DNA from 2 places in the Geobacillus sp. FSL K6-0789 genome. Region 2 is predicted to be linked to the other one. Evidence: a T-box and tRNA genes for the amino acid it is inferred to sense, from the RefSeq annotation. Region 2 holds a T-box; the other holds one or more tRNA genes.
What was found. The T-box of region 2 lies ahead of ileS (isoleucine--tRNA ligase). A T-box ahead of a tRNA ligase gene usually reads a tRNA of that ligase, here a tRNA-Ile.

Region 1: it encodes a tRNA-Ile, which carries the amino acid that the T-box ahead of ileS (isoleucine--tRNA ligase) is inferred to sense. The anticodon was not compared.

The regions. Positions count from the first base shown of each region.
Region 1 covers NZ_CP151966.1:530,778-545,546, forward strand. The annotation lists gene NSQ51_RS02715 (nucleotidyltransferase-like protein) at 1-755, shown strand, start outside; rRNA gene NSQ51_RS02720 (16S ribosomal RNA) at 1,327-2,885, shown strand; gene NSQ51_RS02725 (hypothetical protein) at 3,156-3,284, shown strand; rRNA gene NSQ51_RS02730 (23S ribosomal RNA) at 3,279-6,206, shown strand; rRNA gene rrf (5S ribosomal RNA) at 6,481-6,597, shown strand; tRNA gene NSQ51_RS02740 (tRNA-Val) at 6,606-6,681, shown strand; tRNA gene NSQ51_RS02745 (tRNA-Met) at 6,709-6,785, shown strand; tRNA gene NSQ51_RS02750 (tRNA-Asp) at 6,791-6,866, shown strand; tRNA gene NSQ51_RS02755 (tRNA-Phe) at 7,041-7,116, shown strand; tRNA gene NSQ51_RS02760 (tRNA-Thr) at 7,325-7,397, shown strand; tRNA gene NSQ51_RS02765 (tRNA-Lys) at 7,699-7,771, shown strand; tRNA gene NSQ51_RS02770 (tRNA-Gly) at 7,779-7,853, shown strand; tRNA gene NSQ51_RS02775 (tRNA-Leu) at 7,859-7,944, shown strand; tRNA gene NSQ51_RS02780 (tRNA-Arg) at 7,948-8,021, shown strand; tRNA gene NSQ51_RS02785 (tRNA-Pro) at 8,028-8,101, shown strand; tRNA gene NSQ51_RS02790 (tRNA-Ala) at 8,110-8,182, shown strand; tRNA gene NSQ51_RS02795 (tRNA-Met) at 8,200-8,276, shown strand; tRNA gene NSQ51_RS02800 (tRNA-Ile) at 8,282-8,358, shown strand; tRNA gene NSQ51_RS02805 (tRNA-Ser) at 8,381-8,471, shown strand; tRNA gene NSQ51_RS02810 (tRNA-Thr) at 8,680-8,755, shown strand; tRNA gene NSQ51_RS02815 (tRNA-His) at 8,763-8,835, shown strand; tRNA gene NSQ51_RS02820 (tRNA-Gly) at 9,007-9,077, shown strand; tRNA gene NSQ51_RS02825 (tRNA-Ile) at 9,084-9,157, shown strand; tRNA gene NSQ51_RS02830 (tRNA-Asn) at 9,361-9,435, shown strand; tRNA gene NSQ51_RS02835 (tRNA-Ser) at 9,443-9,535, shown strand; tRNA gene NSQ51_RS02840 (tRNA-Glu) at 9,540-9,611, shown strand; gene NSQ51_RS02845 (phenylalanine--tRNA ligase beta subunit-related protein) at 9,910-10,575, opposite strand; gene queG (tRNA epoxyqueuosine(34) reductase QueG) at 10,628-11,770, shown strand; gene NSQ51_RS02855 (amidase domain-containing protein) at 11,832-12,695, shown strand; gene trmL (tRNA (uridine(34)/cytosine(34)/5-carboxymethylaminomethyluridine(34)-2'-O)-methyltransferase TrmL) at 12,716-13,189, shown strand; gene NSQ51_RS02865 (PrkA family serine protein kinase) at 13,516-14,769, shown strand, end outside.
Region 2 covers NZ_CP151966.1:1,035,171-1,049,939, forward strand. The annotation lists gene pgeF (peptidoglycan editing factor PgeF) at 1-719, shown strand, start outside; gene NSQ51_RS05490 (YggS family pyridoxal phosphate-dependent enzyme) at 716-1,390, shown strand; gene NSQ51_RS05495 (cell division protein SepF) at 1,403-1,834, shown strand; gene NSQ51_RS05500 (YggT family protein) at 1,838-2,110, shown strand; gene NSQ51_RS05505 (RNA-binding protein) at 2,212-2,985, shown strand; gene NSQ51_RS05510 (DivIVA domain-containing protein) at 3,062-3,574, shown strand; T-box leader at 3,672-3,892, shown strand; gene ileS (isoleucine--tRNA ligase) at 3,945-6,719, shown strand; gene lspA (signal peptidase II) at 6,804-7,295, shown strand; gene NSQ51_RS05525 (RluA family pseudouridine synthase) at 7,296-8,210, shown strand; gene pyrR (bifunctional pyr operon transcriptional regulator/uracil phosphoribosyltransferase PyrR) at 8,463-9,002, shown strand; gene NSQ51_RS05535 (solute carrier family 23 protein) at 9,160-10,461, shown strand; gene NSQ51_RS05540 (aspartate carbamoyltransferase catalytic subunit) at 10,631-11,557, shown strand; gene NSQ51_RS05545 (dihydroorotase) at 11,520-12,806, shown strand; gene NSQ51_RS05550 (carbamoyl phosphate synthase small subunit) at 12,808-13,902, shown strand; gene carB (carbamoyl-phosphate synthase large subunit) at 13,895-14,769, shown strand, end outside.

The DNA.
Region 1 (14,769 bases), 500 kb from region 2:
TTGATGTCGTGCTGCTCGTCATTGTCGACCCGCAAAGCGAGCCTATGCTTCTCAGACAGTATTCACTAAACGAGAAAAAGGCGGTGCTTTATGCAGTCAGTGAACGGCAGTTAAATGAATGGCTTGTTCTCGGGTCACATCGAAAGGCGGTCGACTGGGTGTTCAACGGAACAGTCGTGTTTGACCGAAACGGCTATGTTCAGCAGTTGCGCCAGCGCCTTGAGCAATTCCCGCCTAAAGAACGGCGATTGAAAATGGGACTCGAGTTTGCCAAACTGATCCGCCATTATACAGATGGCAAGGCGCTGTTTGCCGCCAAGCATTGGCTCGACTCATACAACCATATGGTGCAAGCCCTCCGTCATTTGGCGCGATTGACCGTAATCGAGCACGGACTTTACCCGGAAGTGACCGTATGGAATCAAGTCAAGCGAATGGATGGAAGGATTTATAAACTGTATGAAGAACTCGTTGGAAGTGAAGAACCGCTTCCGAAACGGCTGGAACTTTTGTTGCTGGCCAGTGAATTTTTGATTCATTCTTACGTAGAATCAGGTTCCTCTCATTTATGCGAAGCGCTGAAAGAAAAAAATGGTGCTTGGAGCATTGAGGAAATGACCGGTCATCCGCAGTTTGCGCCTTACTCGGTTGATCTTGTTATCATGCTTGAGTATCTTGTCGAAAGGAAAGTGCTAACCGTCGTGGAAATGCCGACAAAAGGAAATACAATGCTCGAACGGTATTACACGTTGTAAAAAAAGAATTTTGACGGTCCCCTTCTGCTGATCCCCAAAAATGGAAGGGAGCCGGTGAGAGGATGGATGCTATTAGGAATTTCATTGTGTTTATACAAATGTCAGTTGCCAAGATCATTGAAGGAAGGAGGCAACCCGGCCGAAAAAAGCTCTTGACTTCCTTGTCGAACGATGATATATTTTAAATCGCTGTCGCTCCGGGAAAATGTTGCGGAGCGGTATGAATAAAAGGCTGTTGACAACAAACAATAAAAATGCTATGACGTAAGGGTCGCTTTAGGAAGCGGAAAACACATTTGCGTTTGAGGGAGTCCAGAGGAGTTGGATTCCTCGGCGCAAGATTGCAACGAAGTAAGTTCAAGAAGAGGTCTCGTTCCTTGAAAACTGAACGAAACGAAGCGCGACGAAAAGCGGAGGTCCGCGGGTCACCGCGACGGGCAAATGTTCTTCGCCTGCAAGGGTGCTTGCACCCGGAAGGCGAAGGTTATTTGACCCCGAGCGGCGGCGGACCGAAGCTGGACAATACGAAAAGCGGAGGTCCGCATGGGCCGAAGCAAAAGCCAATCAACTTTCTTTGGAGAGTTTGATCCTGGCTCAGGACGAACGCTGGCGGCGTGCCTAATACATGCAAGTCGAGCGGACCGGATTGGGGCTTGCCTTGATTCGGTCAGCGGCGGACGGGTGAGTAACACGTGGGCAACCTGCCCGCAAGACCGGGATAACTCCGGGAAACCGGAGCTAATACCGGATAACACCGAAGACCGCATGGTCTTCGGTTGAAAGGCGGCCTTTGGGCTGTCACTTGCGGATGGGCCCGCGGCGCATTAGCTAGTTGGTGAGGTAACGGCTCACCAAGGCGACGATGCGTAGCCGGCCTGAGAGGGTGACCGGCCACACTGGGACTGAGACACGGCCCAGACTCCTACGGGAGGCAGCAGTAGGGAATCTTCCGCAATGGGCGAAAGCCTGACGGAGCGACGCCGCGTGAGCGAAGAAGGCCTTCGGGTCGTAAAGCTCTGTTGTGAGGGACGAAGGAGCGCCGTTCGAAGAGGGCGGCGCGGTGACGGTACCTCACGAGAAAGCCCCGGCTAACTACGTGCCAGCAGCCGCGGTAATACGTAGGGGGCGAGCGTTGTCCGGAATTATTGGGCGTAAAGCGCGCGCAGGCGGTCTCTTAAGTCTGATGTGAAAGCCCACGGCTCAACCGTGGAGGGTCATTGGAAACTGGGGGACTTGAGGGCAGGAGAGGAGAGCGGAATTCCACGTGTAGCGGTGAAATGCGTAGAGATGTGGAGGAACACCAGTGGCGAAGGCGGCTCTCTGGCCTGCACCTGACGCTGAGGCGCGAAAGCGTGGGGAGCAAACAGGATTAGATACCCTGGTAGTCCACGCCGTAAACGATGAGTGCTAAGTGTTAGAGGGGTCACACCCTTTAGTGCTGCAGCTAACGCGATAAGCACTCCGCCTGGGGAGTACGGCCGCAAGGCTGAAACTCAAAGGAATTGACGGGGGCCCGCACAAGCGGTGGAGCATGTGGTTTAATTCGAAGCAACGCGAAGAACCTTACCAGGTCTTGACATCCCCTGACAACCCAAGAGATTGGGCGTTCCCCCTTCGGGGGGACAGGGTGACAGGTGGTGCATGGTTGTCGTCAGCTCGTGTCGTGAGATGTTGGGTTAAGTCCCGCAACGAGCGCAACCCTCGCCTCTAGTTGCCAGCATTCGGTTGGGCACTCTAGAGGGACTGCCGGCGACAAGTCGGAGGAAGGTGGGGATGACGTCAAATCATCATGCCCCTTATGACCTGGGCTACACACGTGCTACAATGGGCGGTACAAAGGGCTGCGAACCCGCGAGGGGGAGCGAATCCCAAAAAGCCGCTCTCAGTTCGGATTGCAGGCTGCAACTCGCCTGCATGAAGCCGGAATCGCTAGTAATCGCGGATCAGCATGCCGCGGTGAATACGTTCCCGGGCCTTGTACACACCGCCCGTCACACCACGAGAGCTTGCAACACCCGAAGTCGGTGAGGTAACCCGCAAGGGAGCCAGCCGCCGAAGGTGGGGCAAGTGATTGGGGTGAAGTCGTAACAAGGTAGCCGTACCGGAAGGTGCGGCTGGATCACCTCCTTTCTAAGGACGAAAAGCGGAAGCGCCGCGTTCGGCTCTCGAAGCCAAATGTTCTTCACCCGGAGGGGTGCTGGCACCCCGAGGGGGAAGGTTATTTGGCAGAAGAGAGCCAGGCGCTGGAGCTAGACAAGACGAAAAGTGGAGGCCGCAATGGCCAACTGTCGATACACAGCGCTTTCGTTTCGTTCAGTTTTGAGGGAACGAGTCATGTTCTCTCAATGACAAAAATCGTTCCTTGAAAACTAGATAACCGGAAAAGCGGAGGCTCGCGGGTTGCCGCGATGGGCAAATGTTCTTCGCCTGCAAGGGTGCTTGCACCCGGAAGGCGAAGGTTATTTGACCCCGAGCGGCGGCGAGCCGACGCTAGACAATAAGGAAGAAGCCGAGAGCGCTGTAGGTTAAGCTAGAAAGGGCGCACGGTGGATGCCTTGGCACTAGGAGCCGATGAAGGACGGGGCAAACGCCGAAACGCTCCGGGGAGCTGTAAGCAAGCGTTGATCCGGAGATGTCCGAATGGGGGAACCCACTGTCCGTAATGGGGCAGTATCCATGCCTGAATCCATAGGGCATGGAGGGCACACCCGGGGAACTGAAACATCTTAGTACCCGGAGGAGAAGAAAGCAAACGCGATTCCCTGAGTAGCGGCGAGCGAAACGGGAACAGCCCAAACCAAGAGGCGTGCCTCTTGGGGTTGTAGGACCGCTCATTGTGGGAGTGAGAAAGGAACGGGGTAGACGAACCGGTCTGGAACGGCCGGCCAGAGAAGGTGACAGCCCTGTAGTCGAAACTTCGTTCCCTCCCGAGCGGATCCTGAGTACGGCGGGACACGGGAAATCCCGTCGGAAGCAGGGAGGACCATCTCCCAAGGCTAAATACTCCCTAGTGACCGATAGTGCACCAGTACCGTGAGGGAAAGGTGAAAAGCACCCCGGAAGGGGAGTGAAAGAGAACCTGAAACCGTGTGCCTACAAGTAGTCAGAGCGCGTTCATGCGTGATGGCGTGCCTTTTGTAGAATGAACCGGCGAGTGACGATGGCGTGCGAGGTTAAGCCGAAGAGGCGGAGCCGCAGCGAAAGCGAGTCTGAACAGGGCGAAAAGTACGTCGTCGTCGACCCGAAACCAGGTGATCTACCCATGTCCAGGGTGAAGGCCGGGTAACACCGGCTGGAGGCCCGAACCCACGCACGTTGAAAAGTGCGGGGATGAGGTGTGGGTAGGGGTGAAATGCCAATCGAACTTGGAGATAGCTGGTTCTCCCCGAAATAGCTTTAGGGCTAGCCTCGGGATGGAGAGTGTTGGAGGTAGAGCACTGATTGGGCTAGGGGCCCTCATCGGGTTACCGAACCCAGTCAAACTCCGAATGCCAACGACTTATGCCCGGGAGTCAGACTGCGAGTGATAAGATCCGTGGTCGAGAGGGAAACAGCCCAGATCGCCAGCTAAGGCCCCAAAGTGCACGTTCAGTGGAAAAGGATGTGGAGTTGCAAAGACAACCAGGATGTTGGCTTAGAAGCAGCCACCATTTAAAGAGTGCGTAATAGCTCACTGGTCGAGTGACTCTGCGCCGAAAATGTACCGGGGCTAAACGTGCCGCCGAAGCTGCGGGATGACCGTTGGTCATCGGTAGGGGAGCGTTCTAAGGGCGTTGAAGCCAGACCGGAAGGACTGGTGGAGCGCTTAGAAGTGAGAATGCCGGTATGAGTAGCGAAAACAGAGGTGAGAATCCTCTGCGCCGAAAGCCTAAGGGTTCCTGAGGAAGGTTCGTCCGCTCAGGGTTAGTCGGGACCTAAGCCGAGGCCGAAAGGCGTAGGTGATGGACAACAGGTTGAGATTCCTGTACCACCTCCTTCCCGTTTGAGCGATGGGGGGACGCAGGAGGATAGGGCGAGCAGGCGGCTGGAAGAGCCTGTCCAAGCCGCAAGGCTGATCCGTAGGCAAATCCGCGGATTGTAAGGCCAAGCGGTGATGGCGACGGAGTCATCCGGAAGTCCCCGATTTCACACTGCCAAGAAAAGCCTCTAGCGAGGGAAGAGGTGCCCGTACCGCAAACCGACACAGGTAGGCGAGGAGAGAATCCTAAGGCGCGCGGGAGAACTCTCGTTAAGGAACTCGGCAAAATGACCCCGTAACTTCGGGAGAAGGGGTGCTCGTTTGGGTGAAGAGCCCGAACGAGCCGCAGTGAAAAGGCCCAAGCGACTGTTTATCAAAAACACAGGTCTCTGCGAAGCCGAAAGGCGACGTATAGGGGCTGACACCTGCCCGGTGCTGGAAGGTTAAGGGGAGCGCTTAGCGGAAGCGAAGGTGCGAACCGAAGCCCCAGTAAACGGCGGCCGTAACTATAACGGTCCTAAGGTAGCGAAATTCCTTGTCGGGTAAGTTCCGACCCGCACGAAAGGTGTAACGACTTGGGCGCTGTCTCAACGAGAGACCCGGTGAAATTATACTACCTGTGAAGATGCAGGTTACCCGCGACAGGACGGAAAGACCCCGTGGAGCTTTACTGCAGCCTGATATGGAATTTTGGTATCGCTTGTACAGGATAGGTGGGAGCCTGGGAAGCCGGAGCGCCAGCTTCGGTGGAGGCGGCGGTGGGATACCACCCTGGCGATATTGAAATTCTAACCCGCACCCCTTAGCGGGGTGGGAGACAGTGTCAGGCGGGCAGTTTGACTGGGGCGGTCGCCTCCCAAAAGGTAACGGAGGCGCCCAAAGGTTCCCTCAGAATGGTTGGAAATCATTCGGAGAGTGCAAAGGCACAAGGGAGCTTGACTGCGAGACGGACAGGTCGAGCAGGGACGAAAGTCGGGCTTAGTGATCCGGTGGTTCCGCATGGAAGGGCCATCGCTCAACGGATAAAAGCTACCCCGGGGATAACAGGCTGATCTCCCCCAAGAGTCCACATCGACGGGGAGGTTTGGCACCTCGATGTCGGCTCATCGCATCCTGGGGCTGTAGTCGGTCCCAAGGGTTGGGCTGTTCGCCCATTAAAGCGGTACGCGAGCTGGGTTCAGAACGTCGTGAGACAGTTCGGTCCCTATCCGTCGCGGGCGCAGGAAATTTGAGAGGAGCTGTCCTTAGTACGAGAGGACCGGGATGGACGCACCGCTGGTGTACCAGTTGTCCCGCCAGGGGCACCGCTGGGTAGCTATGTGCGGACGGGATAAGCGCTGAAAGCATCTAAGCGTGAAGCCCCCCTCAAGATGAGATTTCCCACCGCGTCAGGCGGGTAAGATCCCTCGAAGATGACGAGGTCGATAGGTCCGAGGTGGAAGCGTGGCGACACGTGGAGCTGACGGATACTAATCGATCGAGGGCTTAACCTAACAAGAAAAGTGGAGGCCGCCTGCTTATCGGCGAGGCGCGCTGGAGGGCCTGTGAGCGGGCTTAGCCCGCCGCAGCAGGACCGAAGCGTCGCGAGCCGATGGCGGCCGGAACTAGACATCGAAAAGCGCAGGCGAGCGGCGGCGAGCCGGAGCTAGACAATGAAAAGTGAAAGCGTCCCGGCTTCTTCCCGAAACGGTTATCTAGTTTTGAAGGAATGAAAAAAAGTCCTTGACAATAAGCTCAATTCCCTTATAATAATACTTGTCGCCATTGCCTAGTGGTGATAGCGGAGGGGAAACGCCCGTTCCCATCCCGAACACGGAAGTTAAGCCCTCCAGCGCCGATGGTAGTTGGGGCCAGCGCCCCTGCAAGAGTAGGTCGCTGCTAGGCAATTTCGTGGAGGATTAGCTCAGCTGGGAGAGCACTTGCCTTACAAGCAAGGGGTCGGCGGTTCGATCCCGTCATCCTCCACCACTTACACCAATTGTGTATTCTTATCGCCGCGGGGTGGAGCAGTCCGGTAGCTCGTCGGGCTCATAACCCGAAGGTCGCAGGTTCAAATCCTGCCCCCGCAACCAAAATTGGTCCCGTAGTGTAGTGGTTAACATGCCTGCCTGTCACGCAGGAGATCGCGGGTTCGAGTCCCGTCGGGACCGCCATTCTTTCAAAATTGTGAAAGATGAAAAATACGGCTCAGCAGCTCATTCGGTAGAGACGAGCATCTGCTTCATCGAATTCGCTTCGAGTTGCCTCAACGCATCGAGCGTCTTTGAATCAGCTGGTAGAGGAAGAGGCACAGAGCAATTCAACGAGCGAGTTAAAAAATAATATATGGCTCGGTAGCTCAGTCGGTAGAGCAAAGGACTGAAAATCCTTGTGTCGGCGGTTCGATTCCGTCCCGAGCCACCATCAAACTATAAATTATGCCGTCTTAGCTCAATTGGTAGAGACGAGCATTCGCATCGTTGAATCTGCTTCGAGTTGTCCCGACGCATCCCACTTCTTTGAATAAGCTTGCAGAGGAAGGGACACCGAGCATTTGATTTCCTCGAATCAGCTTGTAGAGGAAGAGGAACAACCGAGCAGATCATATGATCCAGTAACTCATGTTAAATGTGCCGGCTTAGCTCAATTGGTAGAGCAACTGACTTGTAATCAGTAGGTTGCGGGTTCAAGTCCTGCAGCCGGCATCTTCCATTTTGAAAAAATTCAACTAGCGAAACATGAGCTCAGAAACGAGCGATACATCTTCGAGTTCGCTGCGAGTTGCCCCGACACACTTGACTTCTTCGAATAAGCTTGTAGAGGAAGGGGCAGGTAGAGTGAAATGAAGCTTAGAGTGTTATCTTAACCATGAGCCATTAGCTCAGTAGGTAGAGCAACGAGCGATGCATCATCGAGTTGGCTTCGAGTTGTCCCGACGCATCTTGCATCTTCGAATATGCTAGTAGAGGAAGGGACATCGTTCACTGTGAGTGTATACCCAACCATGAGCCATTAGCTCAGTAGGTAGAGCATCTGACTTTTAATCAGAGGGTCGGAGGTTCGAGTCCTCCATGGCTCATCGTCTTGCGGAAGTAGTTCAGCGGTAGAACACCACCTTGCCAAGGTGGGGGTCGCGGGTTCGAGCCCCGTCTTCCGCTCCACTTCCGCCGGGGTGGCGGAATTGGCAGACGCACAGGACTTAAAATCCTGGGGTAGGTAACTACCGTGCCGGTTCGAGTCCGGCCCTCGGCACGTGCGCTCGTAGCTCAATTGGATAGAGCATCTGACTACGGATCAGAAGGTTAGGGGTTCGAATCCTCTCGAGCGCGTTTTGTCGGGAAGTAGCTCAGCTTGGTAGAGCACACGGTTCGGGTCCGTGAGGTCGCAGGTTCAAATCCTGTCTTCCCGATTTATCATGGGGCCTTAGCTCAGCTGGGAGAGCGCCTGCTTTGCAAGCAGGAGGTCATCGGTTCGATCCCGATAGGCTCCACCTTTTGACTTAAATTTGGCGGTGTAGCTCAGCTGGCTAGAGCGTACGGTTCATACCCGTGAGGTCGGGGGTTCGATCCCCTCCACCGCCACCATTATCGGACCTTTAGCTCAGCTGGTTAGAGCAGACGGCTCATAACCGTCCGGTCGTAGGTTCGAGTCCTACAAGGTCCACCATTATTATTATTGTTGCTTTTTTGGAGGAGTACCCAAGTGGTTGAAGGGGTCGGTCTTGAAAACCGAGAGGCGCCGCAAGGCGCGCGGGGGTTCGAATCCCTCCTCCTCCGCCATGCACTTTAAAATCGTGCCGTCTTAGCTCAATTGGTAGAGACGAGCATTCGCATCGTTGAATCTGCTTCGAGTTGTCCCGACGCATCCCACTTCTTTGAATAAGCTTGCAGAGGAAGGGACACCGAGCATTTGACTTCCTCGAATCAGCTTGTAGAGGAAGAGGAACAACCGAGCAGATCATATGATCCAGTAACTCATGTTAAATGTGCCGGCTTAGCTCAATTGGTAGAGCAACTGACTTGTAATCAGTAGGTTGCGGGTTCAAGTCCTGCAGCCGGCACCAGAACGAGGCGACTATGGCGAAGTGGTTAACGCACCAGATTGTGGCTCTGGCATGCGTGGGTTCGATTCCCACTAGTCGCCCTTTTCATTATATTCTATATTTGCGGGTGTAGTTTAGTGGTAAAACCTCAGCCACGAGCATCTGCATCATCGAATTAGCTTCGAGTTGCCCCGACGCATCTGGCTTCTATGAATCAGCTGGTAGAGGAAGGGGCATGGAAGCAGCGTGGCGGATGTTAAGCCAAATATTATGCGGGTGTAGTTTAGTGGTAAAACCTCAGCCTTCCAAGCTGATGTCGTGGGTTCGATTCCCATCACCCGCTTTTGATGGGCCTATAGCTCAGCTGGTCAGAGCGCACGCCTGATAAGCGTGAGGTCGGTGGTTCAAGTCCACTTAGGCCCATTATTTTCCATTGAATATTTTTGGGTCATTCGCTATAATAATGGGCGAACAATGCCCCATCGTTCCACAGCAAAATCGGAGCGACGAGCTTCACATCTTCGAATTCGCTGCGAGTTGCCTCGACGCATCTCGCTTCCTTGAATTAGCTGGCAGAGAAAGAGGCAACGAGTACATTTGGAAGATGTGCATAACATATACATCATTCCGCAATAGCTCAGCGGTAGAGCAACCGGCTGTTAACCGGTAGGTCGTAGGTTCGAATCCTACTTGCGGAGCCATTTCTTTGGAGAAGTACCCAAGTGGCTGAAGGGGACGGTTTGCTAAACCGTTAGGTCGCAGTTTTGCGGCGCGCGGGTTCAAATCCCGCCTTCTCCGCCATAATGGCCCGTTGGTCAAGTGGTTAAGACACCGCCCTTTCACGGCGGTAACACGGGTTCGAATCCCGTACGGGTCACTGGTTGCTGGCACCAGAGATTCTGGTGCCCTTTTGTACAATTTCTTTTGTCGATTTTTGCGTTTTTTCTTGCGATGCGTGTGGAAGTCTGTTATAATATCTCTCGTTAGCTTTAAAATTACGTTATGATTGTTGGGGACAACGCAGTGTTTCGTTTCGTTAAAGAACGAGGCATTGCGTTTTTTTATTTACCACCCTAAACCGAGAAGACCCTCATTTCCACGCGTGAGCGTAGGGAGAGAGTTCAGGTAGGAAGGGAGTCCCCCGTTTCCAACGGCAGGAAAGTGGGGGGAGAAGATCAAACGAACAATTGGGCGTCGGCTTCGCCGCCATGAATTTGCACAAACATCGTTTGGATGGCTTGAAGCCGGCGCTTGGCGGTTTCTTCTGGCGTTGATGGGAGAAAGTAAACGATTTGCAAAGCGTTTTTCGTTTCTCTCGTCACGGCGGTCCGCTCCGAATCGACGATCGGACTGCCAAACGGCCCTCGTTCATCTTTGCTGACGAGTTTGTTGGCAAAGTTGACTGTGCGGCCGTTTAACGCGATGTATTCATCTTTTTCCGTGCCGATCGTGAGCGTCACTGTCCCGTTGATGCGGTCTAGATCATAGATGCCGAGCGGAATTTTATAATAGAGTGAAAAAAAGTTGTTTATGTCTGCCGCTGAATGGATAGGCGGAATGAAGCTTTTTTTCTGGATGCGTCGGTACAGGCTTTCACTTGACGGTCGATAGCGGCTTGGGTCCGTTCCGATTTGTTTGAAAGTACGGCGCCATTCGACCATTTCAGGAATGTCGGCAATCGACTTTTCCTGCAGCTCGATGTAAAGAGATTCTTGAAACAGCTCAAGCCGCCCCCTTAACATTTGCGGTGAATCGCTGACCTCGATATGATAATAGCGGATGACGCCGAATTTACCAGAAGGAAGGCGTTGCTTTAGTTGTTCTGATATCACGCATTTCATCTTGATCACCTCGGATTTCATTTTACCATATATGACGAAAGGAGGGAAAACGATGGATGTTATGGCATTAAAGCAGGAAGTCATTGAGTACAGTCGGTCAATCGGCATTGATAAAATCGGATTTGCGAGCGCTGATCCGTTTGTGGAATTAAAGGAACGGCTGCGCCGCCAGCAGGAGCTCGGCTATCAGTCCGGTTTTGAGGAACCAGATATTGAGAAACGGACGAATCCTTCATTGCTTCTTCCGGAAGCAAAATCGATTATTGCCATTGCTCTTGCCTATCCGTCTAAAATGAAAAATGCGCCGCGGGGGACAAAGACGGAACGGCGCGGCGTTTTTTGCCGCGCTTCATGGGGAAAGGACTACCACGATGTGTTGCGGGAACGTTTGCAGCAGCTCGAGGAGTTTTTGCTGGCCAAAGTGCCCCATGCCCGCGTTCGCTCGATGGTGGATACCGGAGAGCTCGCCGATCGGGCGGTGGCGGAACGGGCAGGGATCGGTTGGAGTGGCAAAAACTGCTCTATTATTACACCAGAGTTTGGATCGTATGTGTATTTGGGAGAAATGATTACGAATATTCCATTTCCCCCTGATGAACCGGTTGAAAACCGATGCGGCACGTGCACGAAATGCATTGATGCCTGCCCGACTGGGGCGCTTGTGCAAGGGGGACAACTGAACGCACAGCGGTGCCTTTCCTTTTTAACGCAAACGAAAGGCTTTTTGGCCGACGAGTTTCTAGAGAAAATCGGGAATCGGCTGTATGGCTGCGATACATGCCAGCAAGTCTGCCCGGAAAATAAGGGAAAAGACTTTCATTTGCATCCGGAATTCGAGCCGGATCCGGAAGCGGTAAAGCCGAAACTCATCCCGCTGCTTCAGATGAGCAACCGTGAATTTCAAGAAACATTTGGGGCCATGGCGGGTTCATGGCGTGGGAAAAAGCCGATTCAGCGCAATGCCATTCTGGCGCTTGCCCATTACAAAGACCAAACCGCGGTGCCGCATTTGCTGCGTTTGTTGAAAGAGGATAGCCGTCCCGTCATCCGCGGGACGGCGGCGTGGGCGCTCGGGAAAATCGGGGATCCAAGCGCTAAGCCTTATTTGGAGGCCGCGCGGCAAACGGAGGCGGATGCCGATGTGATCGCTGAGATTGAAAAAGGACTAAAACTGTTGGCTGAGGCAAAGGAATAGGGAAAAAAACGCAGCTTCCCCACATAAGGTAGTAACAAAAACGAAAGTGGTGGAAAGCAGCATGAAAAAACAGTTGCGCGCGTGGTTGGATGAGCGAGCCCGCTCGTTTGTGTCGGAAAGCAATATCCGAAGCGAAGAGGCGGCAAGAAAGCAACAGCTTTGCCAAAAGCGCGGTGCGGAGATCGTCCGTTGCACGATCCGGGGGCAAATTGTCGGCAGGCAGACCATTGAGCGGGAAGCGAAAGTGATGTATATTGCCCACCATCAATTTTTAATTAAGCAAAGGGGTTCACTATATATAGAAGAACAGGTTGAGGAGCGATGCGCCTGTTTTGTTGGCGGTGAGCTTGTTGCTGATGAACCGATCAACCGATTGGGGGGGGATATGGAGGCGCCGCGCGTCGAACGAGAGCAATGGACGGGAGATCGTCTTTCTTACCAGTATGACCGCGCCCGGGCGGTTCGGTATGCGGAAACGTGGTGGAATCGGCATAACCCGGTGTTTCCGTCGTTTCCGGTGGATTGCACGAATTTTGTTTCCCAATGCTTGTATGCGGGCGGGGCACCGATGACGGGCTATCCGAACCGGGCGAGGGGATGGTGGTGTCAAAACGGAAGTTGGAGTTACAGCTGGGCTGTCGCTCATTCCTTTCGTTGGTATTTGAGCGGGTCGTGCATTGGCTTGCAGGCGGTGGAAGTGGCGGAGCCGGAGCAATTGATGGCAGGCGATGTCATCTGTTATGATTTTCAAGGGGACGGACGCTTCGACCACTCAACGATTGTGGTGGCGAAAGATCAGAACGGGATGCCGCTTGTGAACGCCCATACGACAAACAGCCGAATGCGCTATTGGTCGTATGAAGATTCAAGCGCCTATACGCCGAACATTCGCTATAAGTTTTTTCACATCATCGATCGCAAATAAACGTTGCTGAGGTGAAGGAAATGCCGCTTCATGTAGTGCTATACCAGCCAGAAATTCCAGCCAATACTGGAAACATCGCTCGTACGTGCGCAGCAACCGATACGTCGCTCCATTTGATCCGCCCGCTCGGTTTTTCTACGGATGATAAAATGTTAAAGCGCGCCGGGCTTGATTATTGGCCGTATGTCAATATTTCGTATTATGACTCGCTTGACGAACTATTCGCCCGCTTTCCGGAAGGGGAGTTTTATTTCATTACGAAATTCGGGCGCCGGTATTATGATTCGTTTGATTTCAGCGATACAGAAAAACATATTTTCTTTGTGTTCGGCCGTGAAACGACCGGACTGCCGAGGGAGCTGCTTGAGGCCAATATGGACCGTTGCCTTCGCATCCCGATGAATGACAAAGTACGCTCGTTAAACTTGTCGAACACGGCGGCCATTTTAGTGTACGAAGCGTTGCGCCAACAACGGTTTTATGGGTTGTCATAAACAAAAAAAAACGACCTTCGCTCTGGAGGTCGTTTTTTTGGTCTTATTGTCTGACGCCTGGTTTGTCTTCATAGCCAGCGGTGAAAATGGCCGTCAAAAACGCAATGATAACCCCTAGCACAAGCAACGTGCGCATCGTTTGTTCCTCCTTCATAATGAAAGTGGCAGGCGTTTCCCCCTTTATTATAGCGAATATGGCTAAGCATGTGAATGACCGCAGTTGGTTGTTAGGAGACAAAATTTTTTTTGCGGCGAATGATACGGGACATCCTCACATAAATTGTAATAATCTTGCTGTTAGACATCCAAGGGTGAGGAGGTCCTTTATGGATATTTTGCAAAAAATCACCCGGTATCGGGAAGAAGAAGAAAAGTTGAAATGGGAAGGAACGTTTGCCGAGTATTTAAAGATTTTAAAAGAAAAGCCGTGGGTGGCCCAGTCGGCTCATTCGCGTGTTTATAATATGATCAAAGATGCTGGGGTCGAAGAGGTGAATGGGCGGAAACGATATAAGTTTTTTAGCCAGCACCTGTTCGGGCTTGAGGAGGCGCTTGAGCGGCTCGTTGAGGAATATTTCCACCCGGCGGCGAAGCGGCTTGATGTGCGGAAACGGATTTTGCTGCTGATGGGGCCGGTCGGCGGCGGGAAATCGACGTTGGTAACGCTCCTGAAGCGCGGGCTTGAGGAGTACTCCAAAACGGAGCACGGAGCCGTTTATGCGATTAAAGGGTGCCCGATGCATGAAGACCCGCTTCACCTCATTCCTCACCATTTGCGCGACGATTTTTACCGCGAATACGGAATTCGCATCGAAGGCGAGCTGTCGCCGCTCAATATGATGCGGCTTGAGAAAGAGTACGGCGGACGCATTGAAGACGTGCTAGTGGAGCGCATTTTCTTCTCGGAAAACCGCCGCGTCGGCATCGGGACGTTCAGTCCGTCTGATCCAAAATCGCAAGACATCGCCGATTTAACGGGAAGCATCGATTTTTCAACGATCGCGGAATACGGCTCCGAGTCCGACCCGCGCGCGTACCGGTTTGACGGCGAGCTGAACAAAGCCAACCGCGGGATTATGGAATTTCAAGAGATGTTAAAGTGCGATGAAAAATTTCTTTGGCATTTGCTGTCGCTGACGCAAGAAGGCAATTTCAAGGCTGGGCGGTTTGCTTTAATCAGCGCCGACGAATTGATTATCGCTCATACGAACGAAACGGAATATCGGTCGTTCATCGCCAACAAAAAGAACGAGGCGCTCCATTCGCGCATCATCGTCATGCCGATTCCATACAACTTGCGCGTCTCGGAAGAAGAGCGCATTTACGAAAAAATGATCCGCGAAAGCGATGTCGCCGACGTGCATATCGCCCCGCATACATTGCGGATTGCGGCCATGTTTACGATTTTGACTCGGCTGAAAGAGTCGAAGCGGCCGGATGTGGATTTATTGAAGAAAATGCGCTTGTATGATGGCGAAATGATCGAAGGATTCAGCGAGGTCGATGTGGAGGAGCTGAAAAAGGAGCATCCGGACGAGGGGATGAGCGGCATCGACCCACGCTATGTCATCAACCGCATT
Region 2 (14,769 bases):
AAGGGCCGTTCGCCTCGCTGAATATGGGGCTGCATGTCGGCGACGATCGCATGCATGTCGTCAACAACCGCCGCCGTCTGGCTGAATGGCTTTCTGTTCCGCTCGATCATTGGGTGTGCTGTGAGCAAGTGCACGGCGCCGTGATTCGGAAAGTGACGAAAGGCGATCGGGGGAGCGGGGCGCACGACTTCGCTGCAGCGGTCCGGGGGGCTGACGGGCTGTATACGGATAAGGCGGGGGTATTGCTCGCACTTTGTTTTGCCGATTGTGTGCCTGTCTATTTTATCGCGCCATCGGCGGGCCTAGTCGGCCTTGCCCACGCCGGCTGGCGGGGGACGGCGGGCGGCATTGTCCAAAACATGGTGCGGCTTTGGCAGGAGCGCGAACACATTGCCCCGTCCGACATCTATGCCGCGATTGGACCGGCCATTGGCCCATGCTGTTACACGGTTGATGACCGGGTGATCGATGGCCTGCGTCCGACTCTTCCTGCGGGCGGCCCGTTGCCGTGGCGCGAAACAAGCCAAGGGCAGTATGCGCTTGATTTAAAAGAGGCCAACCGGCTGCAGCTTGCGGCCGCCGGGATTCCAGACTGCCATATTTATGTGTCGGAACGCTGTACAAGCTGTGAGGAGACGTTGTTTTTTTCCCACCGCCGCGACCGTGGGACGACAGGGCGGATGTTGGCGTTTATCGGCCGAAGGGAGGAAACAGCATGACCGTACGCGACAACTTGGCAGCCGTTCGCCAACGCATCGAGGCGGCTTGCGCCCGCGTCGGCCGCAATCCGGCCGACGTACGCATCGTTGCTGTCACGAAATATATTGATGCCGAAAGGGCGCTTCATGTGCTTGACGCCGGCATTGCCGACCTCGGCGAAAACCGCGCCGGCCAGCTACTTGAAAAGTATGAACGGATCGGGGACCGGGCGGTGTGGCATTTTATCGGGACGCTTCAGTCGCGCAAGGTGAAGGACATTATCGATAAAGTCGATTACATCCATTCGCTTGATCGCCTGTCGCTGGCGAAAGAAATTGAAAAGCGGGCGGTGCGGCCGGTGAAATGTTTTGTGCAAGTGAATGTATCGGGAGAAGCGACGAAGCACGGCCTCTCTCCTGACGAGACCGTCCCGTTCATCGATCAGCTCCGTTCGTTTTCGCACCTTGAGGTCGTCGGATTGATGACGATGGCCCCGCATACGGATGACGAGGCGGTATTGCGCGCCTGCTTCCGGCAATTGCGGGTCTTGAAAGAGCGCGTTCAGGCGCTCCGCTGGCCGCATGCGCCGTGCACGGAGCTGTCGATGGGCATGTCGAACGATTACGAGATCGCCATTGAGGAAGGGGCGACGTTTGTGCGCATCGGCAGCGCGCTTGTCGGATCATTGTAGGAGGTGAACTTGATGGGGTTGATGAAAAAATTTCGCGATTATTTTTTAGAAGAAGATTACGAAGACTATGAAGAAGAATACGAAGCGCCGCAGCCGGAAGAGGAGGCGCCGCTGCTGAAGGCGGCAAACAAGGCGAACGTCGTCAGCTTGCAAAGCGTGCAAAAATCGGCGAAAGTCGTGCTCGCTGAGCCGCGGGTGTATGCGGAGGCGCAGGAAATCGCCGATCATTTAAAAAGCCGGCGGGCGGTCATCGTCAATTTGCAGCGCATCCAGCATGAGCAGGCGAAGCGGATCGTCGACTTTTTAAGCGGCACGGTGTACGCCATTGGCGGCGACATTCAGCAAGTTGGCACGAAAATCTTTTTGTGCACCCCGGACAACGTCGACGTCAGCGGCGCGATTTCGCTTGACGGCGAGGATGACAGACCGATAAAGAGGTGGTAGTCGTTGGATTATGTGCTTACGTTTTTAACGACCTTGATTCAAGTATATTCGTACGCTTTGATCATTTACATTTTGATGTCTTGGTTTCCGAATGCGCGCGAAACGCGGTTCGGACAAATGCTTGCCGCCATTTGCGAGCCGTATTTGGAACCGTTTCGGCGTGTCATTCCGCCGCTTGGCATCATTGACATCTCTCCGATCATCGCCTTTATTGTCCTTGAATTTGCGACAAGAGGGCTGTATGCGTTGTTTGACATCCTCGAAGCGCAGTTTTAGCAGCCGGACGGAACGCGCGTCGTTTGGCCCGGCGCAGGCGGGCGGAATAGCGGGAGGAATCCGTTCCGGGTTCCTTTCTTTATGAGGCAAGGTGAATGGGAATGGAGCTGTATCAGCACTTCCGCAAAGAGGAACATCAATTCATCGATCATGTAATAGAATGGAAGGAAATGGTAGAACGTCAGTACGCTCCGAAGCTGACCGATTTTCTTGATCCGCGCGAGCAGCAAATCGTGCAAAGCATCGTCGGCAGCGACGGAGACGTGCGCGTGTCCTTTTTCGGCGGCGCTTTGTTTGTCGAGCGGAAGCGGGCGCTTTTGTATCCGCCGTATTTCGAACCGAATGAGGAGGATTATGACATCGCCTTGTTCGCTGTCCGCTATCCAGGCAAATTCGTTTTCCTTGAACACCGCGACGTCTTAGGAGCGCTCATGTCGCTCGGCTTGCGGCGGGGCAAGTTCGGCGACATTCTCGTCCAAGGAGGAGAGATCCAATTTTTTGCCGCCGCCGAGGTGGCCGATTACATTCGCCTCCATGTCGGGACGATCGGCAAAGCGCCGGTTTCGCTTGAGCTGTTGCCGCTGTCAGCTGCCATGCCGCTTGCCGAAACGTGGGAGGAAGGAACGGTCACGGTGTCTTCTCTAAGGCTCGATGCGGTGCTTGCCCAGGCGTTCCGCCTCGCGCGCGAGAAAGCGAAGACGCTCATTGAAAGCGGGCTCGTCAAAGTGAACTGGAAGGTGGTGGACAAGCCCGAATTTGTATGCGGGCCGGGCGATGTCCTGTCGGCGCGCGGGTTTGGTCGCTGCAAGCTGTTTTCCGTCGAGGGGATGACGAAAAAAGAACGCTGGCGCATCCGGCTGGGCCGTCAAAAATAATCGAATCGCAGCAGGAAATGGGCTGATCGTGTCGAATGAAGGAAGAAAAGGAATGATGGAGACGGAGGTGGCCATTGTGCCGTTAACGCCATTGGATATTCACAATAAGGAATTCAGCCGCGGATTTCGCGGGTATGACGAAGATGAAGTGAATGAGTTTTTGGATCAAATTATTAAAGATTACGAAATGCTCATCCGTGAAAAAAAGCAGCTGGAGGAAAAAGTGGCCGAACTGACGGAAAAATTGAATTACTTTTCCAACATTGAAGAAACGTTAAATAAGTCGATTCTTGTGGCTCAGGAAGCAGCGGAAGAAGTGAAGCGCAACGCACAAAAAGAGGCGAAGCTGATCATTAAAGAAGCGGAGAAAAACGCGGAGCGCATCATCGGCGACGCGTTGGCCAAATCGCGGAAAATCGCGTTGGAAGTCGAAGAACTCAAGCGGCAGTCGAAAGTGTTCCGCGCTCGCTTCCGCATGCTCGTTGAGGCGCAGCTCGATATGATCAACAGCCGTGACTGGGACGAGTTGATGGAATACGAGACGCCTGATCTCGAAGAAGAGGTGAAAGAGCCGTTGTCTCAGCCTTGACGAACCGAGGCCATGTCGGGTATAATCATTGGCAAAAATCACTGCACCAGCCGCCGTGGGAGGCGGTTGGCTTTTTTCAGGATGAATAGCGAAATAGTCATCGACGATGAAAGGGATAGTAGCTCTTGAACGACCGGTCGCAGCGAGCTGGGGATGGTGGAAGCCTGGCATCGGCGCAAGAGTGAACATCACCCTGGAGTTCCATGCCGAACATCCAGTAGGCCATGGCGCGTCATTCCCGTTACGAATGAAAAGTGGGCTGTGCGTCGTTTGCATGGCCAAGAAGGGTGGTACCGCGAGACCGTTCTCGTCCCTTGCCGGGGGAGAACGGTTTTTTATTTGGAATCTAGCGTTCGAAGGAGGAGCAAGGATGGATTACAAAGAGACGCTGCTTATGCCGCAAACCGAGTTCCCGATGCGCGGCAACTTGCCGAAGCGGGAGCCGGAGATGCAAAAAAAATGGGAGGAAATGGACATTTACCGGAAAGTGCAGGAGCGGACGAAAGGGCGTCCGTTGTTCGTGCTGCATGACGGCCCGCCGTATGCCAACGGGGATATTCATATGGGCCATGCGCTGAACAAAATTTTAAAAGACATCATCGTCCGCTACAAATCGATGAGCGGCTATTGCGCGCCGTACGTGCCGGGCTGGGATACGCACGGCTTGCCGATCGAAACGGCGCTCGCGAAGCAAGGCGTCGACCGCAAATCGATGAGCGTCGCCGAGTTTCGCAAGTTGTGCGAGCAATACGCGTACGAGCAAATCGACAACCAGCGCCGGCAGTTTAAGCGGCTCGGCGTGCGCGGCGACTGGGACAACCCGTACATTACGCTCAAGCCGGAGTACGAAGCCCAGCAAATTAAAGTGTTCGGCGAAATGGCGAAAAAAGGGCTCATTTACAAAGGGTTGAAGCCGGTCTATTGGTCCCCGTCAAGCGAATCGGCGCTCGCTGAAGCGGAAATCGAATATAAAGACAAGCGTTCGCCGTCGATTTATGTCGCCTTCCCGGTGAAAGACGGCAAAGGCGTGCTTGAGGGCGATGAGCGAATCGTCATTTGGACGACGACGCCGTGGACGATTCCGGCGAACTTGGCGATCGCGGTTCATCCGGATTTGGATTACCATGTTGTCGATGTCAGCGGAAAACGGTATGTCGTCGCCGCCGCCTTGGCGGAATCGGTGGCGAAAGAAATCGGTTGGGACGCATGGTCGGTCGTCAAAACGGTCAAAGGAAACGAGCTTGAATACGTCGTGGCGAGACATCCGTTTTATGAGCGCGACTCGCTTGTCGTCTGCGGCGAACACGTCACGACCGACGCCGGCACGGGCTGCGTCCATACGGCGCCGGGCCACGGGGAAGACGACTTTCTCGTCGGGCAAAAATACGGGCTTCCCGTTCTTTGCCCGGTCGACGAGCGCGGCTATATGACGAGCGAAGCGCCGGGGTTTGAAGGAATGTTTTACGAAGACGCCAACAAGGCGATTACACAGAAGCTTGAGGAAGCCGGCGCTTTGCTGAAGCTTGGGTTTATCACCCACTCGTATCCGCACGACTGGCGGACGAAGCAGCCAACGATTTTCCGGGCGACAACGCAATGGTTTGCGTCGATCGATAAAATCCGCAGCGAGCTGCTTCAAGCGATTAAGGAAACGAAATGGATTCCGGAGTGGGGGGAAATCCGCATCCACAACATGGTGCGCGACCGCGGCGACTGGTGCATTTCCCGCCAACGCGCCTGGGGGGTGCCGATTCCGGTCTTTTACGGCGAAAACGGTGAACCGATCATCACCGATGAGACGATTGAGCATGTGTCGAACTTGTTCCGCCAATACGGGTCGAACGTCTGGTTTGAACGCGAGGCGAAAGACTTGCTGCCGGAAGGATTCACTCATCCGTCAAGCCCGAACGGCATCTTTACGAAAGAAACGGACATTATGGACGTCTGGTTTGACTCCGGTTCGTCGCACCAAGCCGTGTTGGTCGAACGCGATGATCTCGCGCGCCCGGCTGATCTGTACTTGGAAGGGTCCGACCAATATCGCGGCTGGTTCAACTCATCGCTGTCCACCGCCGTTGCCGTCACCGGCAAAGCGCCGTACAAAGGCGTGTTGAGCCACGGCTTTGTCTTGGACGGCGAAGGGCGGAAAATGAGCAAGTCGCTCGGCAACGTCGTCGTGCCGGCGAAAGTAATGGAACAGTTCGGCGCTGATATTTTGCGCCTTTGGGTCGCGTCGGTCGACTACCAAGCGGACGTGCGCATCTCCGACCATATTTTAAAACAAGTGTCGGAAGTGTACCGAAAAATCCGCAACACGTTCCGCTTTATGCTCGGCAACTTATTCGATTTTGACCCGAGCGAAAACGCCGTGCCGGTCGGGGAGCTGGGCGAAGTCGACCGCTACATGTTAGCGAAATTAAATAAACTCATCGCTAAAGTGAAAAAGGCGTATGACAGCTATGATTTTGCTGCTGTTTATCATGAGATGAACCATTTCTGCACCGTCGAGCTGAGCGCGTTTTACTTGGATATGGCGAAAGACATTTTGTACATCGAAGCGGCCGACTCGCGCGCCCGCCGCGCCGTGCAGACCGTATTGTATGAAACGGTCGTCGCATTGGCGAAGCTCATCGCGCCGATTTTGCCGCACACGGCCGATGAAGTGTGGGAGCATATCCCGAATCGAAGAGAAAACGTCGAAAGCATCCAGCTCACCGATATGCCAGAGCCGATCGCAATCGACGGCGAAGAAGCGCTGCTTTCGAAATGGGATGCGTTTATGAATGTGCGCGATGATATATTAAAAGCGCTCGAGAACGCGCGCAACGAAAAAGTGATCGGCAAATCGCTGACCGCGAGCGTCACCGTCTACCCGAAAGACGAGGCGCGGAAGCTGTTGGCGTCGCTTAATGCCGACTTGCGCCAGCTTCTCATCGTTTCCGCGTTTTCCGTTGCCGATGAGCCGTATGACGCCGCGCCGGCCGAAGCCGAGCGGCTCGACCACGTGGCCGTCCTCGTCCGCCCGGCGGAAGGCGAGACGTGCGAGCGGTGCTGGACGGTGACTCCAGCTGTCGGACAAGATCCATCCCACCCGACGCTTTGCCCGCGCTGCGCACATATCGTGAATGAACATTATTCAGCGTAACGAAAAGCGGCAGGCTGCCCCAAGGTAGCCTTGCCGCTTCATTTGTTTACCATGGCGAATTATGCTACAATGCAAAAAGGATGAATGAGAAGGACAGGGGGATTTGGCACGGTGGCATACTATTGGCTCGCGGCGGCGGTCATCATCCTCGATCAATGGACGAAATGGCTTGTCGTCCGCTATATGCGGCTTGGGGAAAGCATCCCGATCATCGACAACGTGCTCTACATTACGTCGCACCGCAATCGCGGCGCGGCGTGGGGCATACTAGAAGGGCAGTTTTGGCTCTTTTATTTAATTACGGTGATCGTCGTGGCGGCGATCGTGATTTACATCCGCCGCCTGAAGCCTTCCGAGCGCCTGGCCGGCGTGGGGCTTGGGCTGATGCTCGGCGGGGCGATCGGCAATTTTATCGACCGCGTATTCCGAAAAGAAGTGGTCGACTTTATTCATACGTACATCGGCACGTACAGCTTTCCGGTGTTCAATATCGCCGACTCGGCGCTGACCGTCGGCGTCATCTTGCTGTTTGTCCATATGTTTTTTTTCGCGACACCAGAGAAAGGGAATGAGTAGATGGACACGATCACGTTTCACATCGAAGACGAATATGACGGCGAGCGGATCGATAAAGTGATCGCGGCGCTAAATGACGAATGGTCGCGTTCGCAAGTGCAGCAATGGATCAAAAGCGGGCTTGTGACCGTCAATGGCGAGACGGTCAAGGCGAACTACAAATGCGAGGCAGGCGACGCGGTCGCCGTTTCACCGCCGGAGCCGGAGCCGCTCGAGGTCGAGCCGGAGCCGATTCCGCTTGACATTTATTATGAGGATGAGGATGTCCTTGTCGTCAACAAACCGCGCGGCATGGTCGTCCACCCGGCGCCCGGGCATATGCGCGGCACGCTGGTGAATGCGCTTCTCGCCCATTGCCGCGACTTGTCCGGGATCAACGGCGTGCTTCGCCCCGGCATCGTCCATCGCATTGACAAAGACACATCAGGACTATTGATGGTGGCGAAAAACGACGCCGCCCACCGCTCGCTCGTCGAGCAGCTGGTGAACAAAACGGTGACGCGCCGCTACAAGGCGATCGTCCACGGCGTCATTCCGCACGATTATGGCACGATCGATGCCCCGATCGGCCGCGACAAGCGCGATCGAAAGAAAATGGCCGTCACCGAAGAAAACGGGAAGGAAGCGGTCACCCATTTCCGCGTGCTCGAGCGGTTTCGCCATTATACGTATGTGGAGTGCCAGCTGGAAACGGGGCGGACGCACCAAATTCGCGTCCATATGAAATACATCGGCTACCCGCTCGCTGGCGACCCGCAATACGGGCCGAAAAAAACGCTCGCCATCGACGGCCAGGCGCTGCACGCCGGGGTGCTCGGCTTCCGTCATCCGAGAAGCGGCGAGTATTTGGAATTCGAAGCGCCACTGCCGCCGGAGTTTGCCGAGCTGCTTGACTGGCTGCGAAAAAACGATTGACAAACGAACACGCCCCCTTTACAATGAAAACAGGTGAACAGGAACCTTTAAGTTCAGTCCTGTGAGGCTGAAAAGGGGTCGGAATGACAAAGAAGGGCGATGTATGCCCATCTTGTTTGGCGATAAGCGCGCCATCCCCCGCTTCACAGGCGGGGGATTTTTTATGAAAACAGGCGGGAACGGCCTGGTTGGCGCGCCGCCTGCGGAAACACGCTGGCCGCGGCGTGCATGCGCTGTTAGGAGGTGGACGGAATGCAAAAGGCGGTCGTGATGGACGAACAGGCGATTCGCCGCGCTTTGACGCGCATCGCCCACGAAATCATCGAACGAAACAAAGGCATTGACGGCTGCGTGCTTGTCGGAATTAAAACGCGCGGCATTTACTTGGCGCGCCGCTTGGCGGAGCGGATCGAGCAAATTGAAGGGGCGTCCGTTCCCGTCGGTGAGCTTGACATCACCTTGTACCGCGACGATTTGACCGTGAAGACGGACGACCATGAACCGCTTGTGAAAGGAACGAATGTGCCGTTTCCGGTGAGCGAGCGGAATGTCATTTTAGTCGATGATGTGCTGTTTACCGGCCGGACGGTGCGGGCGGCGATGGATGCGGTCATGGATTTGGGCCGCCCGTCGCGCATCCAGCTCGCCGTGCTTGTCGACCGCGGCCACAGGGAACTGCCGATCCGCGCTGATTTCGTCGGCAAAAACGTGCCGACCTCCCGTTCGGAGCTGATTGTCGTCGAGCTTTCCGAAGTGGACGGCGTTGACCAAGTGTCGATTCATGAGAAATAAAACAGCTCCCTTTTAAGCGCAGTCCCGTGAGGCTGCAAAAGGGGCGGAATCGTTTCGGGCGTTTCTGCACCCTCTTTGCGCCTTCATGGGCAAAGAGGGTGTTTTTGTGCACACTAAAAAACGAACTTCGCTCATTTGGCGAAAGGAGAGGCGAAAGATGAACAAACCGGTGTTGGATATTCAAGACCGCCCGACTGTGGGGCAATGGGTGACGTTAAGCTTGCAGCATTTGTTCGCCATGTTTGGGGCGACGATTTTAGTGCCGTACTTAGTCGGGTTGGATCCGTCGATCGCCTTGCTGACAAGCGGGTTTGGAACATTGGCGTTTTTGCTCATTACGAAATGGCAGGTGCCGGCGTATCTTGGCTCCTCGTTCGCCTACATCGCGCCGATCATCGCGGCGAAAACGGCCGGCGGCCCGGGAGCGGCGATGATTGGCAGCTTCCTCGCCGGATTGGTGTACGGGGTTGTCGCCCTCATCATTAAAAAAGCCGGCTACCGCTGGGTGATGAAGCTGCTGCCGCCGGTTGTCGTCGGTCCGGTCATCATCGTCATCGGTCTCGGCTTAGCCGGCACGGCGGTCGGGATGGCGATGAACGGCCCGGACGGCAAATACAGCCTGCTTCATTTCTCGGTGGCGCTTGTGACGCTCGCGGCCACGATCGTCTGCTCGGTGCTTGCGCGCGGCATGTTGAGCTTGATTCCGGTGCTTGTCGGCATCGTTGTCGGCTACGTTTACGCCCTCGCTGTCGGACTGGTTGACTTGTCGAAAGTGGCGGCGGCGAAATGGTTCGAATGGCCGGATTTCTTGATTCCGTTTGCCGATTATCCGGTGCGCATCACTGCCGAGATCGTCATGCTCATGGTGCCGGTGGCGATCGTCACCTTGTCCGAGCATATCGGCCACCAGCTTGTGTTAAGCAAAGTCGTCGGCCGCGACCTCATTCAAAAACCGGGGCTGCACCGCTCGATTTTAGGGGACGGAACGGCGACGATGATCTCCGCCTTGCTTGGCGGTCCGCCGAAAACGACGTACGGGGAAAACATCGGTGTGCTGGCGATCACCCGCGTCTACAGTGTCTACGTGCTGGCCGGCGCGGCGGTCATCGCGATCGCTTTCGGCTTCGTCGGCAAAATCACGGCGCTGATCAGCTCGATTCCGACGCCGGTCATGGGCGGTGTGTCGATCTTGCTGTTTGGCATCATCGCCTCGTCCGGACTGCGCATGTTGATCGACAGCCGCGTCGATTTCGGCCAGACGCGCAATTTAGTCATCGCCTCGGTCATCTTGGTCATCGGCATCGGCGGAGCGGTGCTGAAAATCAGCGACAGCTTCCAAATCACCGGGATGGCGCTCTCGGCCATTGTCGGCGTCCTGCTCAACTTAGTGCTGCCGGGGCGTCCGCAAGAAGCGGAAAACTTATTTGAAGCTGAAAACGATAGCGGCGATGTTGCCTAAATCGAATACAAAACACCTTTTAATTAAGTCCCGTGAGGCTTAAAAAGGTGTGAAAACAGGCGCATCCAGGGCCGGAGTGCACCTTCTCCGTTCTGCCATGCGCCGATCGTCACACCTTGCCCAGCCGGCAAGGTGTTTTTTTGCAAAAAAAAGAAAGGGAGAGAGGCCAATGACCCATCTTTTTACATTGAGCGAACTGCCGCTTTCCGACATCACCCGGCTGCTTGATGAAGCGGAAGCGTTCCGCCGCGGCCGCGCTTGGCGCCCGGCCGCGCCGATGTACGTCGCCAACTTGTTTTTCGAACCGAGCACGCGCACGAAATGCAGCTTCGAGATGGCGGAACGGAAGCTTGGGCTTCATGTCATTCCATTTGACCCGGAACGCTCGAGCGTGCAAAAAGGGGAGACGCTGTACGATACCGTACGGACGCTTGAGGCGATCGGCGTCGATGCGGTTGTCATCCGCCATCACGAAGATGCGTATTTCGAAGCGCTCCGCCATGCGGTCGGCATTCCGATCATCAACGCCGGTGACGGCTGCGGGCACCATCCGACCCAGTCGCTCTTGGATTTATTGACGATCCGCCAAGAGTTTGGCGCCTTCACTGGCTTGACGGTGGCGATCATCGGCGACATCCGTCATAGCCGCGTCGCCCGCTCCAATGCGGAAGTGTTGACACGATTGGGCGCGAACGTCCTGTTTTCCGGACCGGCGGAGTGGAAAGATGAAACGAATCCGTACGGGACGTATGTCGAAGTCGACGAGGCCATCGCCCGCGCCGATGTCGTAATGCTGTTACGCATCCAACATGAACGCCATGCGGAAACGATGGGGCTGACAAAAGAAGAGTACCATGCGCGGTACGGGCTGACGCTTGAGCGGGCGCGGCGGATGAAATCGGGCGCCATCATCTTGCACCCGGCGCCGGTCAACCGCGGGGTCGAAATCGCCAGCGAACTTGTCGAAGCGAAGGCATCGCGCATTTTTAAACAAATGGAAAACGGCGTCTACGTCCGGATGGCTGTCTTAAAACGGGCAATGGAAGGGAGAATGGAGCATGGACGTATGGCTGAAAAATGGCATGTCGTTCAATGAAGATGGGAAATTGGTGCGGACACATCTCAAAATGGAACACGGAACCATTGCGGCGATCCTGTATGAACAGCCGCTCGAAGCGGATGGGGAGGACGTGATCGACGTCGGCGGCCGTCTCATCGCTCCCGGCTTGATTGACTTGCACGTTCATTTGCGCGAACCAGGCGGCGAGGCGAAAGAAACGATTGAAACGGGCACGCTCGCCGCGGCGAAAGGCGGTTTTACGACGGTTGCCGCCATGCCGAACACAAATCCGGTGCCGGACCGGAAAGAGCAGATGGAATGGCTGCAAGCCCGCATCCGCGAAACGGCGCGCGTCAACGTGCTTCCGTACGCGGCGATCACGATTGGGCAAAAAGGGGAGGAGCTGACCGATTTTGCGGCGCTAAAAGAAGCAGGGGCGTTCGCCTTTACCGATGACGGCGTCGGCGTCCAGTCGGCCGGGATGATGTTTGAAGCGATGAAACAGGCGGCGGCGCTCGATATGGCGATCGTTGCCCATTGCGAGGACGACACGCTGACAAACGGCGGAGCGGTGCATGACGGCGAGTTCGCCCGCCGGCATGGGCTCGCCGGCATTCCATCCGTCTGCGAGGCGGTGCACATCGCCCGCGACGTCTTGCTTGCCGAGGCAGCCGGATGCCATTATCACGTCTGCCATATCAGCACGAAAGAGTCGGTGCGCGCCGTCCGCGACGCGAAGCGGGCGGGCATCCGCGTCACGGCCGAAGTGACGCCGCACCATTTGCTCTTGTGCGACGAAGACATTCCAGGGTTGGATGCAAACTACAAAATGAACCCGCCACTGCGCAGCCGCGCGGACCGCGAGGCGCTCATTGAGGGCCTGCTCGATGGCACGATCGATTTTATCGCTACGGATCATGCGCCGCATACAGCAGCGGAAAAAGCGAAAGGCATCGAGGCGGCGCCGTTTGGCATCGTCGGGCTCGAGACGGCGTTTCCGCTCTTATATACCCATTTCGTCAAAACAGGCGTGTTTACATTAAAGCAGCTTGTCGACTGGCTGACGATCAAGCCGGCGCAATGTTTTGGCCTTAAGGCCGGACGGCTTGCCGTCGGGGCGCCGGCGGACATTGCGGTCATCGATTTGGAAACGGAAGAAGCGATTGATCTCGAGACGTTTGCCTCAAAAGGGAAAAATACGCCGTTTGCCGGCTGGAAATGCCAAGGCTGGCCGGTGATGACGTTTGTCGGCGGAACACTCGTATGGAAGAAAGGAAGAGAATGACATGAAACGGCAGCTCATTTTGGAAGACGGTTCGTTTTTTGTCGGCGAAGCGTTTGGCAGCACGAAAGAGACGACCGGCGAAGTCGTCTTTAACACCGGCATGACCGGGTATCAAGAAATTTTGACCGACCCGTCGTATTGCGGGCAAATTGTGACGATGACGTATCCATTGATCGGCAACTACGGCATCAACCGCGACGACTTTGAAGCGATCCGCCCGTACGTGCACGGATTCATCGTCAAAGAAGCGTGCCTCATGCCGTCCAACTGGCGCGGCGAACTGACGCTGGATGAGTATTTAAAAGAAAAAGACATTCCGGGACTCGCGGGCATTGACACGCGCAAACTGACACGGGTCATCCGCCAGCACGGAACGCTGAAAGGAATGATTTGCGGGCTGGATGTCCATCCGGCGGAAGCAGCAGCCAAGCTGCGGGCGATGGAGTGGCCGCGCGACCAAGTGCGGCGCGTCTCAACAAAAAGCGCCTACCCAAGCCCGGGGCGCGGCGAGCGCGTCGTCTTGATCGACTTTGGGATGAAGCACGGCATTTTGCGCGAACTGAACAAGCGAAACTGCGATGTCATCGTGTTGCCGTACAATGCGACGGCGGAAGACGTATTGAGCTGGCATCCGGATGGGGTCATGCTTTCCAATGGACCGGGCGACCCGAAAGACGTGCCGGAAGCGATCGAGATGATCCGCGGGATCTTGGGCAAAGCGCCGCTCTTTGGCATCTGCCTCGGCCATCAGCTGTTCGCCTTGGCATGCGGGGCGAATACGGAGAAGATGAAATTCGGCCATCGCGGCTCGAACCATCCGGTCAAAGACTTGCGCACCGACAAAGTCGCCATCACGGCGCAAAACCATGGTTATACGGTCACGCATGAATCGCTTGCCGGCACGCGTCTTGAAGTGACGCATGTCGCCTTAAACGACGGCACGGTCGAAGGGCTCCGCCATCTCGATTTCCCGGCGTTTACGGTGCAATACCATCCGGAAGCGTCGCCGGGGCCGGAAGATGCGAATTCGCTGTTTGACGAGTTTTTGGCGCTCATCCGCCAGTTCAACAAGAAAGGAGAAGTCATCCATGCCTAAACGCCGCGACATTGAAACGATTTTAGTCATCGGCTCGGGGCCGATCGTCATCGGCCAGGCGGCCGAGTTCGACTACGCAGGGACGCAAGCGTGCTTAGCCCTAAAAGAAGAAGGATACAAAGTCATTCTGGTGAACTCAAACCCGGCGACGATCATGACCGATACGGAAATCGCCGATAAAGTCTATATGGAGCCGCTGACGCTCGATTTTGTCGCCCGCATCATCCGCAAAGAGCGGCCGGACGCGATTTTGCCGACGCTCGGCGGCCAAACGGGCCTTAACTTGGCGGTGGAACTGGCCAAAGCCGGGGTGCTCGAGGAGTGCGGCGTCGAAATTCTCGGCACGAAGCTTGAAGCAATCGAAAAAGCGGAAGACCGCGAACAGTTCCGCGCCCTCATGAACGAGCTTGGCGAGCCGGTGCCGGAAAGCGCGATTATTCACAGCTTGGAGGAAGCGTACGCCTTTGTCGAACAAATCGGCTATCCGATCATCGTCCGTCCGGCGTTCACGCTCGGCGGCACGGGCGGGGGCATTTGCACGAACGAAGAAGAGCTTGTCGAGATTGTGTCAACCGGCCTGAAGCTGAGTCCGGTGCACCAATGCTTGCTTGAACGGAGCATCGCCGGCTACAAGGAAATCGAATACGAAGTGATGCGCGACGCCAACGACAACGCGATCGTCGTCTGCAACATGGAAAACATCGATCCGGTCGGCATTCATACGGGTGATTCGATCGTCGTCGCCCCGAGCCAGACGTTAAGCGACCGCGAGTATCAGCTGCTCCGCAACGCGTCGCTTAAGATCATCCGCGCGCTTGGCATCGAAGGCGGCTGCAACGTCCAGCTGGCGCTTGACCCGGACAGCTT